DNA from 2 places in the Rhizobium sp. WSM409 genome. Region 2 is predicted to be linked to the other one. Evidence: predicted binding sites of a transcription regulator. Region 2 holds the regulator's gene; the other holds the start of a gene.

Region 1 (5,791 bases), 1.8 Mb from region 2:
GCGCCGGCGACAGCTTGACGTCACCGACCGTTCCCAGGTGGAAGCCTTTGCAGGCTTCGCCCGCTCCGAATTCGGACGGCTGGACGTTATCGTCAACAATGCCGGCGTCATGCCGCTGTCGCTACTCGACGCCCTCAAGGTCGACGAATGGGACCGGATGGTCGACGTCAATATCAAGGGTGTTCTCTATGGCGTTGCGGCGGCGCTTCCGATCATGAAGGCGCAGGGATCAGGGCAGATCATCAACCTGTCTTCGATCGGCGGCCACAGCGTCTCTCCGACGGCGGTTGTCTATTGCGCGACGAAATTCGCGGTACGGGCGATCTCGGACGGACTGCGGCAGGAGTCCGATCGTATCCGCGTCACCGTCATCTCTCCGGGCACGACGACATCGGAACTCGCCGACACCATCACCGATCCGACGGCGCGTGATGCCATGAAGGCTTTCAGGGCGATCACCATCAGCCCCGAGGCCGTCGCCAATTCGATCCTCTACGCCGTCAGCCAGCCTGATGATGTCGATGTCAGCGAGATCATCATCCGACCGACAGCCAGCCCCTATTGATCCGCTGAGATTGCTGCCAAAGTAATTCCAGCAAAAGTGTAGAGCGGTTTTGCCAGGCAAAGCGCGAAGCGATTTTGCCGGGAATTGCGGAAAACGAAAGAGCCTCCGCCGCCTAAAAACCCAGCGACTGCTGGGCGGGCGGCGGCGGTGCAAGGTTGACGCCTTCGAGCTCCAGCATGCGGGCCTTCGATGACGAACCGCCGGGCGCGGAGAAGCCCCCGATCTTGCCGCCGGCCGCAAGCACCCGGTGGCAGGGGATGATCAGGGCGACAGGGTTCTTCGCCATCGCCTGGCCGACGTCGCGGGCGGCTTCCGGCCCGACGCCGAGCTCCTTGGCCAGCGCGCCGTAAGTGGTGGTGCGGCCCCAGCCGACACGCCTTGCCGCCGCATAAATATCCCGGAAGAAGGCATCCTGGCCGGCAAGATCGAGTTCGACGCCGGAAAAATCCGTCTCCTCGCCCTGGAAGTAGCGTTTCACGGCGGCGACCGTCTCGAGCACGCCAGGCGTCGGCGCGCCGGCTTCGGCATCCGGCAGGCGGCGCAACAGCAACCGTTCCGTCGCTTCCGCTGACTTGGTCGGCAGTTGGAAACGGATGATGCCGGCGTCGCTCCAGGCAATACCGCAGAAACCGCCCGCGGTTTCGAAGATGAGATAGTGGTGCGTTGTCTCAGCCATGACACAGCCTCCGCGTTTTCGATGACCTTCAAAATCGTATGGGACGGCCGCTGTTTCAACCCGTTTCTTGCGCGCGCCAGGCTTCCAGGAAATATTGCGATGCGCCCCTGCATTGTCGACCGACTAGCCACTTCACCCGGTCCTGAGCGACGTTTCGGATAAGTGTGGCCCCGAGCATGTCGGGAAATTATGTTCTCTTTTTGTTCTTGATGTTGTTTCCTTGCAGAGTATCTTCGTCGCGTTTTGAAAACGACGAGGCGGGTCATGACGACCTGAAACTCCATGAACCAGATGCCCTTCGACTTCGGAGACGACAAAAATGGTCGCGGACGGCGGAACGAAAGCTACGTCAGCGGACACCGACTTTTCTTTGCGCTCTGCCCTCCTGATGCCGTCGAGCAGCAGGCGGCCGCAATCGCCGATGACTATCGTCGAGCCTTCTCCCTTTCCGGGATGCCGCGCCTGACGACATTGCATGTGTCGATCATCTGGGTCGGCGACTATCCGAGGCTGCCGGAGGATGTGGTCTTCGCGGCACGACAGGCCGGCGCCACAGTCGAGAGTGCCCCGATCGCAATAAGCTTCGACCGGATCATGCGATTCCCGCAGGCGCGTTCGCTTGTGCTTTGCGGCGAAGGCGGACGGAAACCACTGACACGGCTGCACGTCCAACTGGGCGTCGGCATGTACAATGCCGGCTTGCGGCACAATGTCGGCCGCGACTACAAGCCGCACATGACACTTCTCTATGACCGCAAAGCCGTGCCGCCGACGACCCTCGACACACCCGTTTCATGGACCGCGTCCGAATTCCTGCTCATCCACAGTGTTCTCGGAAAAACCGAACATCGGATCATCGATCGCTGGCCGCTGCTCGGCTGAGGCAATGATGTCTTCGGACCACGCTTGCGCTTGCCCCATTTCCGCTCATATAGCTCGGAATGCCTAACCGGGCGCTGGTTGTAAACGGGAACGAAGACAGCATGGACGTTTCAGAGATCATCATCCCTGGAGATACGCCGGGAACGGAGTGGCGGTTGCCGGTGCTGCGCTTTAAAGGCCACGATCCGAAGGCGCCGAAGGCCTATATCCAGGCGGCACTGCATGCCGGCGAGCTGCCGGGAACGGTGCTGCTGCATTTCCTCTGCGAAAGGCTGCGGCAGGCGGAAAGCCAAGGTGGGATCGCCGGCGACATCACCATCGTGCCGCAGGCCAATCCGATCGGTGCGGCGCAATCGCATTTCGGCGAGCTGCAGGGCCGTTTCGACCTGGGCTCACGCACCAATTTCAACCGGGATTTTCCGCTGATCTCGATTGTCGATCGCACCACGCTGACCGAAGATCTCGATGATTACCCGGCTACCGACAGATTGAAGAGGCAGCTGCTGCATATGGCGCTTGGCGCCGATCTCGTGCTCGACCTGCATTGCGACGACGAATCCCTGCAATATGCCTATATCGACGAGGCCTTCTGGCCGGAGGCCGCCGATCTTGCCGCTTCACTCGGCATGGAGGCCGTGCTGCTTTCGGATGGCGAAAGCTCGGCCTTCGAGGAGGCCGTCGGCTTTGCATGGAAATATGAGGTTCCCGGCGAACGCCGGCCCCGTCTGCCCGGCAAACTCTCCGTCACCGTCGAGCTGCGCGGCAAACGCGACGTCGATCCGGTGCTGGCGAAAAAGGATGCGGATGGGCTCTGGCACTTCCTCGCGGCACGGGGGACCGTTGGCGACGAAAAGCCCGCGGCAATGCCATTTTCCGGTCCGGCCGTGCCGCTCGACAATGTCGAGATCATCCGCACGCCAGAAGGCGGAGCCGTGCTCTTCCATCGCGACATCGGCGAGAGGGTTGCCGAAGGCGACCGCCTAGTGACGATCGTCACTAGGCCGGGGCAGCCGGGCGGCAGCATCGAGCTCACCGCGCCGCAGGACGGGCTGATCCTGACCCGAACCTCCGACAGGCTGGTGCGGCGGCGCGGCGACCTGATGAAGATCGCCTGTGACGAACCCAGCAAGGCTTCCCGCAAGGCCGGCACGCTGGAGAATTGAACGGGGCCGGTTTTGTCCGGCTGCGATTGTCGACGCGCTCGGGGATAAAACGTCGCACGGCGTTTGCGCCGGCCTTCGTGCATGTTATCTCGCTGCTATCACAGGGAGATCGATCGGGCATGGCCGTCACCATCTATGGCATCAAGAATTGCGACACGATGAAAAAGGCGCGCAGCTGGCTGGAAGAACATAGCGTCGCCTATGAGTTTCACGATTACAAGGCGCTCGGTATCGACCGCGCCCATCTCGAAGCCTGGATCGACCAGGCCGGCCTCGATACTGTGCTCAACCGCGCCGGCACTACCTTCCGCAAATTGCCCGACGCCGAGCGCGAGAACCTCACCCGGGAGAAGGCAATCGCCCTGATGCTCGACCAGCCGTCGATGATCAAGCGGCCGGTGCTGGAAGTGAAGGGCAAGCTGCTGGTCGGCTTCAAGCCGGAGATTTACGCCGGTACGTTCGGAGGCTGACAGGCGGCCCGCTGAACTCACGAGGGAAAGAGATGTCCAAGACTACGCGCGCGACACAGCTTCTTTCGCAGGCAGGCGTCGCCTTCACCGTTCATGCCTATGACTACGACCCCAATGCCGAGCGCGTCGGGCTGCAGGCGGCCGAAGCGCTCGGCGAGGCGCCGCATCGGGTGCTGAAGACGCTGATGGCGGAGGTGGACGGCAATCCGGTCTGCGTCGTCGTGCCGTCGGACCGCGAGGTCAGCATGAAGAAGCTTGCCAGCGCCTTTCACGGCAAATCGGCCAATATGATGAGGCCTGCCGATGCCGAGCGGCTGACGGGTTATCATGTCGGCGGCATCAGCCCGTTCGGCCAGAAAAAGACCGTGCCGACGGCGATCGAGGAAGCCGCACTTGGCGAACCGCTGGTCTATATCAATGGCGGGCAGCGCGGGCTGCAGGTGCGGCTCGATCCGAAGCATGCGTTGAAGGCACTGAAGGCTGTCGCCGCGCCGCTGATTGCCTGATCGGAGCATGATGCCGAAAAGTGTGAGCGGGTTTCGGACGACATCATGCTCTCACTATTGAATCTAGAGGAAGCGGTCGAGCAGGCCGGCGATCGCCTTCGCCTCGTTTTCGGCAAGCTTGCAGCCGATATGGGTCTCGATCGATTTGGCATAGACGATCCACATGCGCTCGCGAAGCTTTCGGCCGGCATCTGACATCACCACCCAGCGGCCGCGTCCATCCTCGGCGAAGACCTCGCGCCGGACCAAGCCCTCTCTTTCCAGCCGGTCGAGCAGGCGAGAGAGATTATACTGGGCCAGCAATGTCCGCTCTTCGATCTCGTAGGGGCGCAGTTTGCCGTCTTGCGAGCGCGCTAATTCCCACAGCACGTCATACCAGGCAAGCGGCGGCATGCCGGCCGTTTTCAGGTCGGCTTCGATGGCGCCAAGCAACCGCTCGCGGGCGCGCATGATGCTCGTCCAGGCAGAGGTAACCGCTTCGCTTGGATTCGACGGCTTTTCAGACATAAATGCAGTTACATCTATCTTGAATTCCGCCGCAAGCGTTATTAGATGCATTTACATCTATCATTGCCAAGGAGGCCCCCATGAGCAAGCTTACCCTCGTCAGCCATCATCTCTGCCCCTATGTGCAGCGCGCCGCGATCGCTCTGCTCGAAAAGGGCGTGCCCTTCGAGCGCATCAACATCGATCTTGCCGACAAGCCCGACTGGTTCCTGCAGATCTCGCCGCTGGGCAAAGTGCCACTGCTGCGGATCGAGGAGGAGGACGGCAGCGAGGCGGTGCTGTTCGAAAGCAGCGTCATCTGCGAATATCTGGAGGAAACGCAGCCGGGTGTCGCGCTGCATCCCAACGACGCGCTGACGCGTGCCCGCCATCGCGGCTGGATGGAATTCGGTTCCTCCGTGCTTTCCGATCTCTGGGGTTACGAGACCGCCGAGGATGCCGCGCAGTTGGAGGCCAAGCGCAAGGCGCTCATCGCCAAATTCGCAACTGTCGAGAAGATGTTGACGGACGGGCCGTATTTCGCCGGCAACGACTTCAGCCTCGTCGACGCCGTCTTCGCGCCGGTCTTTCGGTATTTCGATCTCTTCGAGACGCTCGGCGACAGCGGCATCTTCGAAGGGCTTGAGCGGGTGAAGCGCTGGCGCAAGGCTCTCTCCGAGCGGGCAAGCGTCAAGGCCGCCGTTGGCGAAGACTACCCGCAGCGGCTGATGGAATTCCTCGACAAGCATAACTCGATCCTGCTCAGGCAACCTGCCGCCGCCTGAAGCACGGCCGGCGGGCGGACATATATCCGGCCGCTTCAATTCGGCGGCGATACGCTTCATTTTCGCCGCAAACGGGTCTAAATCTTCCAGCCTCGCACCGTCGATGACAGAAGGCAGGTTGAACCATGACTTTCATGCCCCAGAGCCAGAACACAATTGATCCCGTCAAGCTGGAAAAACTTGCGGAAGTCGCCGTCAAGGTCGGGCTGCAGCTGCAAAAAGGTCAGGATCTGGTGATCACCGCGCCTGTCGTGGCGC
Region 2 (5,791 bases):
GGCGACCATGCGCTGGTGCGGATCGGTGATGTCGGTGGAGTCGTGATAGAAGGCCGACAGTGCGCCGACGCAGCCGCACATGACGGCCATCGGATGCGCATCGCGGCGGAAGCCGGTGAAGAAGCGGCTCATCTGCTCGTGTACCATGGTGTGGTGCGTAACGCGGTAATCGAAATCCTTCTTCTGCACGGTGGTCGGCAGTTCGCCGTAAAGCAGGAGATAGCAGACTTCGAGGAAGTCGCCATGCTCGGCGAGCTGCTCGATCGGATAGCCACGATGCAGCAGGACACCTTCGTCGCCGTCGATGTAGGTGATTTTCGATTCACAGGATGCGGTCGAGGTAAAACCCGGATCGTAGGTGAAGGAAGCGGTGTTCTTGTAGAGGGCACCGATATCGATGACGCTCGGGCCGATCGTGCCGCTTTTGACAGCAAGGTCGACAGACTTGTCACCGATTTTTATTGTAGCGCTTTGATCCGTCATGCTGATCCTCCGAAATGGCGGTGGCGCCATAAAAGCGCCATAGGGGTTAAGCGTCCTCACCGATAGCTATATGATCGCGAAGCTAATGCCAAGTTACTGTGATGGCATTTTGTGCAATGCGGTATCACCTTTTAGGCACTGCAGCGATGAGCCACACGCATATCGGAAGCCGATGATTCGACTGGTCTTTTGGGGCTCGCGATTTTGCCTCATATTTCAATCGATTATGCTTGCCGGATTTGATTGGAGGTTGCATTCTGACTGCCTTCGCAGCCGGGCTTGGGCGGTTCATGCAGGAGTTGACGTCAGTCGAATTGCGGCCGGAAACAGGCGAAGGCCTTGCCGGCTCCTCCAATTTTTCACCACCAGTCGTGGTGACGCGACCGGCAAGGACGCAGTCGGCAATACCATTGCGCCACCGGCTGCCGGCCGCAGCCTCGCACTTGCTGCGTGCCGGCATGCGCATGCTGGGCGAGGAGACGGACCATGGCCGCCTGCTGCTGTTCTCGCCGGTCTTCCTCGGCGCCGGGTCAGCCATCTGGTTTCTCGCGGCATCGGATTTTCCGCTCACTGCATCGCTGCTCTGCCTGTTGGTGCTGACCGTCGCAGTTCTCATCGCCAGCCGCAACCGGGCGGCATTGCGGGCAGCGCTGCTGGCGCTTTCGCTCGTGGCTTGCGGCATAGTCTCGGCGCAGTTCGAGAGCTGGCGGGCTTCGACCGTGATCCTCGATTCATCAGTGACGACGACGGTGACCGGCCGCGTCGAGCGGCGCGAAGGCGATGGTCGCGGCCGGTGGCGCTACATTCTTGCCGTCACCGGCACTGAAGCGCCTCAGGTCAAGCGGCCGCCGGAACGCATCACCGCCATCGCCCGCGGTGCGGACGCAGCCTTCGAGATCGGCGATATCATCACCGGCAGGGCGCGGCTGACGCCGCCGGCGGGCCCAGCACTTCCCGAGCTCAACGACTTCTCCTTCAGTGCCTATTTCGACGGCATCGGCGCCAACGGCTTCTTCTACGGTGCACCGACGAAGGTCGATGCGCAGGCAGGTCCGCAGGCTGCAAGATCGGCGGTGGAAGCGCTGCTCGAAGGGCTCTACCGGCTGCGCAGCGGCATTGGCGACCGGATAAGGTCGATCCTGCCCGGCGATACCGGCGCTTTTGCCGCCGCACTGGTGACGGACGAGCGGCGCGCCATCTCGGATGCGACGACGGAGGCACTACGCCAGTCCGGTCTGGCTCATATCATCGCCATCTCCGGTCTCAACATGGCGCTGTCGGCCGGCATCTTCTTCGTCGGCTTTCGGATGCTGCTCAGCATCTTTGCCGGTATCGCTGAGGCCTACCCGACGAAGAAGATCGCTGCCGCCGGCGCGCTCATCGCCGTTACTGCCTATTTCCTGATTTCGGGCTTTGCGGTCTCTGCCGAGCGCGCTTTCATCATGATGGCCATCATGTTGATTGCCGTCTTCTTCGACCGGCCGTCGATCAGCCTGCGCAATGTCGCGCTTTCCGCCCTCGTCATCATCCTCATTTCACCGTCCGAGGTCTTAGGTCCGAGCTTCCAGATGTCCTTTGCCGCGACATTGGCGCTGGTCTCGGGTTATCAGTTGTGGAAGGACCGGCGCGTCCGCGAAAACGCCTTTCTGAAGCTACCTATCATCAGGCCCGTCGTTACGGTTGCCGGTTTCTTCGGCGGCGTCTTCCTGACTTCGCTGATCGGCGGTTTTTCCACCGCGCTGTTTTCGATCGAGCATTTTCATCGCCTGACCGCCTACGGCCTGCCGGCAAACCTCGCGACGATGCCGATCATCTCCTTCATCGTCATGCCGGCCGGCTTGCTGGCGATGCTGCTCATGCCTTTCGGTCTGGATGTTTTGCCCTGGAAGGTCGTCGGATTCGGCCTCGATCTGGTGATCGCGGTCGCAAAGACGGTGTCCGGCTGGGATGGCAATATCGACGTCGGCCGCTTGCCCGCCTGGTATTTCGCGGTCGCCGTGGCAGGCTTTCTGCTGCTGACGCTGCTCCGCACCCGGCTGCGCCATATCGGCACATCAATCATCGCGGTCGCAACGCTCATCCTGTTGCTTCTACCGGTTCCCCGGCCGCCGGATCTGGTGATTTCGGAGGATGGCAGTCTCGTCGCGGTGGTCGAAGCGGCAGCAATGGCTTCCAACCGTGAAAGACCACCGGATTTCATCTTCGACCAGTGGCAGAGAGCCCTGGTCCTGCCGAGACATGATCCGCCGAAGATGCTGGATGGTCCTGCTATCCCGCAGGTAGGAGAAGACCGCCGCGTCAAGCTTTCCCGCGATCAGCAGAACGAAGCGAGGACAGCGATGCGGGCGGCCGCAGCGGCCGGTGAAGCAAACCGCTTTTCCTGCGTCAAGAGGGCCTGGTGCGCATCAAGGCTTGGCAATGGTCGTGTGGTTGCTGTCATCGACAATGCCGCCTATCTCGGCCCGGCATGCGACGCGGCCGATATCATCGTGACGTCGGTCCGCCTGCGTTTCAACAGCTGCCGCTCAGGTGCGACGCTCTTCACCGGCGAGACGCTGCGCAGGACCGGATCCATCGAGTTGCGCTTCGCGGACGCCGGCCTGGAGGTGGCAACCGCATTTGACGCATTGTCGCGACCATGGATGCGCCATCGCGCCTTTGACTGGCGCAGCAACAGCTTTACCGAATCCGGCCTAACCGATGTCAGTGATAGCGGCGAATGAGGCCGACGAGTTTGCCCTGCACCTTAACACGGTCTGGTCCGAAAATCCGGGTCTCGTAAGCCGGGTTGGCCGCTTCCAGTGCGATCGAGGCGCCCTTGCGGCGGAAGCGCTTGAGTGTCGCTTCTTCGTCATCGACGAGTGCAACAACAATGTCGCCAGGACTTGCGGTGCTGCCATTGCGGATGATCACGGTGTCGCCGTCGAAGATGCCGGCGTCGATCATCGAATCGCCCTTGACCTCCAGGGCATAATGTTCACCGGAACCGAGCATGTCGGCCGGAACGGCGATGTCGTGGGTGTTGTTCTGGATCGCCGAGATCGGCACACCGGCGGCGATTCTGCCCATGACCGGCACGGAAACCGAGTTGCCGTTGTCGGCGACGGGTTTTGCGGGAGCAGGGGCGGCGACCGGCTGAGGTTTGCCCAGGCTGCCTTCGATGACGCTCGGCGAAAAGCCGCGCCGCGGCTGGATGCTGGGGCTGTAGGCCTCCGGAAGCTTGATGACCTCGAGCGCACGGGCGCGGTTCGGTAGGCGGCGAATGAAGCCTCTCTCCTCGAGCGCCGTAATCAGGCGATGAATCCCGGACTTCGAGGCGAGGTCCAGAGCATCCTTCATTTCGTCGAAAGATGGCGGAACGCCGGATTCCTTCATGCGCTCATGAATGAAAAGGAGAAGCTCCTGTTGTTTGCGCGTGAGCATCGACGTTGTGACCTCGTGATTGAAACAAATCCAGAACAGACACTATATGTTCCATATGTGTTCCGCAAGTAGCTAAATTTCCGTAAAACTTGGCGCCAACTCGTTGAGATTTTTATTTTCATTCGCCGGATTGGCACAGAAGTCTTGCGTTGAGGGAAGCGCTGTCGCACATCTCTTGCCGTGTCAGGGAGGGATATCATGAACGAGCACTCCGCCAAACCGCACCCGCTGGATCATGTCGTGCTGCCGGTCGTCAATATCGATCTGGCGCGCGAGAGGCTCGGCAAGCTCGGCTTCACCGTTGCCCCCGATGCGCGCCATCCCTTCGGAACGGAGAATGCCTGCGTCTTCTTTGCTGACAAGACCTATCTGGAGCCGCTCGGGATTGCGAGCGTCGAGGAGAGCGAGGCGTCGGCGCGCCAAGGCAATGTCTTCACCGCCCGCAATCAGGCTTTCCGCTTCCGCTGCGGCGCGGAGGGGCTTTCGGGGCTGGCTTTTGGCAGCAAGGATGCCGGCATCGATCATCAGAATTTCGTCGGTAACGGATCGAGCGCCGGCGAGATGCTGCAGTTCACCCGGCCGATGACGATGCCGGACGGTTCTGAGACGATTGCCGGCTTCAAGCTGGCTTTTGCCGGCGATCTGCGCGCGCCTGATCTCCTGCTATTTACCGTCGAGCGCGTCAATCCGCTGCCGGCCGACCGCGCCGTGCTGGAGACGCATGCCAATGGCGTCACCGGCATAGTCGAGATAGCGCTTTGCGCGCCTGATGCTGCCGCCTTCGCTGCCTTCGTCAGCCTCGCCGTGGTGCAATCGGCAGTCGAGAAAACCGGTTTCGGCGTCAATATCCCGGCGTCGAATGCCAAAATCAGCCTGATGACGGCGGAAGGGTTGGAGGCCTATTTCGACATCGTCGGCTCATCCGCAGATCGTGGCCTGCGCGGCCGGGCAATCCTCTTCGCTGTCGCCGATCTTGCCGTGACAGAAGCGCATTTGGCTGCTAACGGGGTGACATACGCGCGCAAGAACAATCGCATTCTGGTGAAGCCCGCGCCCGGGCAGGGCACGCTCTTCGCCTTCGAGGAAACACGATGAGCACTGATACGAATTCCGAAGTCAGGATCGGCGAAGGCCAAGGCCAGGTCAGCTTTTCCAATACCGGCCGCCTGTCGCTGATTGCCGGTCCCTGCCAGATGGAGAGCCGCGACCACGCCTTCATGGTCGCCGGCACGCTGAAGGAGCTTTGCGGCAAGCTCGGCATCGGCCTCGTTTACAAGAGCTCCTTCGACAAGGCGAACCGCACCTCGCTGTCGGCCGAACGCGGTATCGGGATTGAAAAAGGCATGGAGGTCTTTGCCGACCTCAAAAAGGAGTTCGGCTTTCCCGTCCTGACCGACGTTCATACCGCCGAGCAATGCGCGGAGGTGGCAAAGGTCGTCGACGTCCTGCAGATCCCGGCCTTCCTCTGCCGCCAGACCGACCTTCTCATCGCCGCCGCCAAGACCGGCCGCGTCGTCAATGTCAAGAAGGGCCAGTTCCTCGCTCCCTGGGATATGAAGAATGTTCTGAAGAAGCTCAACGCCAGCGGCAATCCGAACGTGCTGCTTTGCGAGCGCGGCGCCTCCTTTGGTTACAATACGCTGGTTTCCGACATGCGCTCGCTGCCGATCATGGCGGCGATGGGTGCGCCCGTTGTCTTCGATGCGACCCATTCCGTAGCGCAGCCGGGCGGGCAGGGCGATTCCTCCGGCGGTCAGCGGGAATTCGTAGAAACCCTGGCGCGGGCAGCAGTGGCTGCCGGTATTGCCGGCGTCTTCGTCGAAACCCATCAGGACCCCGACAATGCCCCTTCCGACGGCCCGAACATGGTCTATCTCAAGGACAT

What was found. The regulator LexA, encoded in region 2, represses DNA repair genes until DNA is damaged. The targets are predictions, from matches to a motif close to TGTTCNNNNTGTGTTCNG.
Region 1: a site for LexA is predicted at 1,432-1,449, ahead of AC25BC_RS23105 (2'-5' RNA ligase family protein). Genes of this name have one in related genera too.

The regions. Positions count from the first base shown of each region.
Region 1 covers NZ_CM172794.1:4,718,771-4,724,561, reverse strand. The annotation lists gene AC25BC_RS23115 (SDR family oxidoreductase) at 1-565, shown strand, start outside; gene AC25BC_RS23110 (methylated-DNA--[protein]-cysteine S-methyltransferase) at 678-1,241, opposite strand; gene AC25BC_RS23105 (2'-5' RNA ligase family protein) at 1,524-2,123, shown strand; gene AC25BC_RS23100 (succinylglutamate desuccinylase/aspartoacylase family protein) at 2,225-3,286, shown strand; gene AC25BC_RS23095 (ArsC family reductase) at 3,406-3,756, shown strand; gene ybaK (Cys-tRNA(Pro) deacylase) at 3,789-4,262, shown strand; gene AC25BC_RS23085 (MarR family winged helix-turn-helix transcriptional regulator) at 4,326-4,769, opposite strand; gene AC25BC_RS23080 (glutathione S-transferase family protein) at 4,850-5,533, shown strand; gene AC25BC_RS23075 (aminopeptidase) at 5,659-5,791, shown strand, end outside.
Region 2 covers NZ_CM172794.1:1,761,285-1,767,075, forward strand. The annotation lists gene gltA (citrate synthase) at 1-483, opposite strand, end outside; gene AC25BC_RS08935 (ComEC/Rec2 family competence protein) at 774-3,206, shown strand; gene lexA (transcriptional repressor LexA) at 3,187-3,906, opposite strand; gene AC25BC_RS08945 (VOC family protein) at 4,105-5,001, shown strand; gene kdsA (3-deoxy-8-phosphooctulonate synthase) at 4,998-5,791, shown strand, end outside.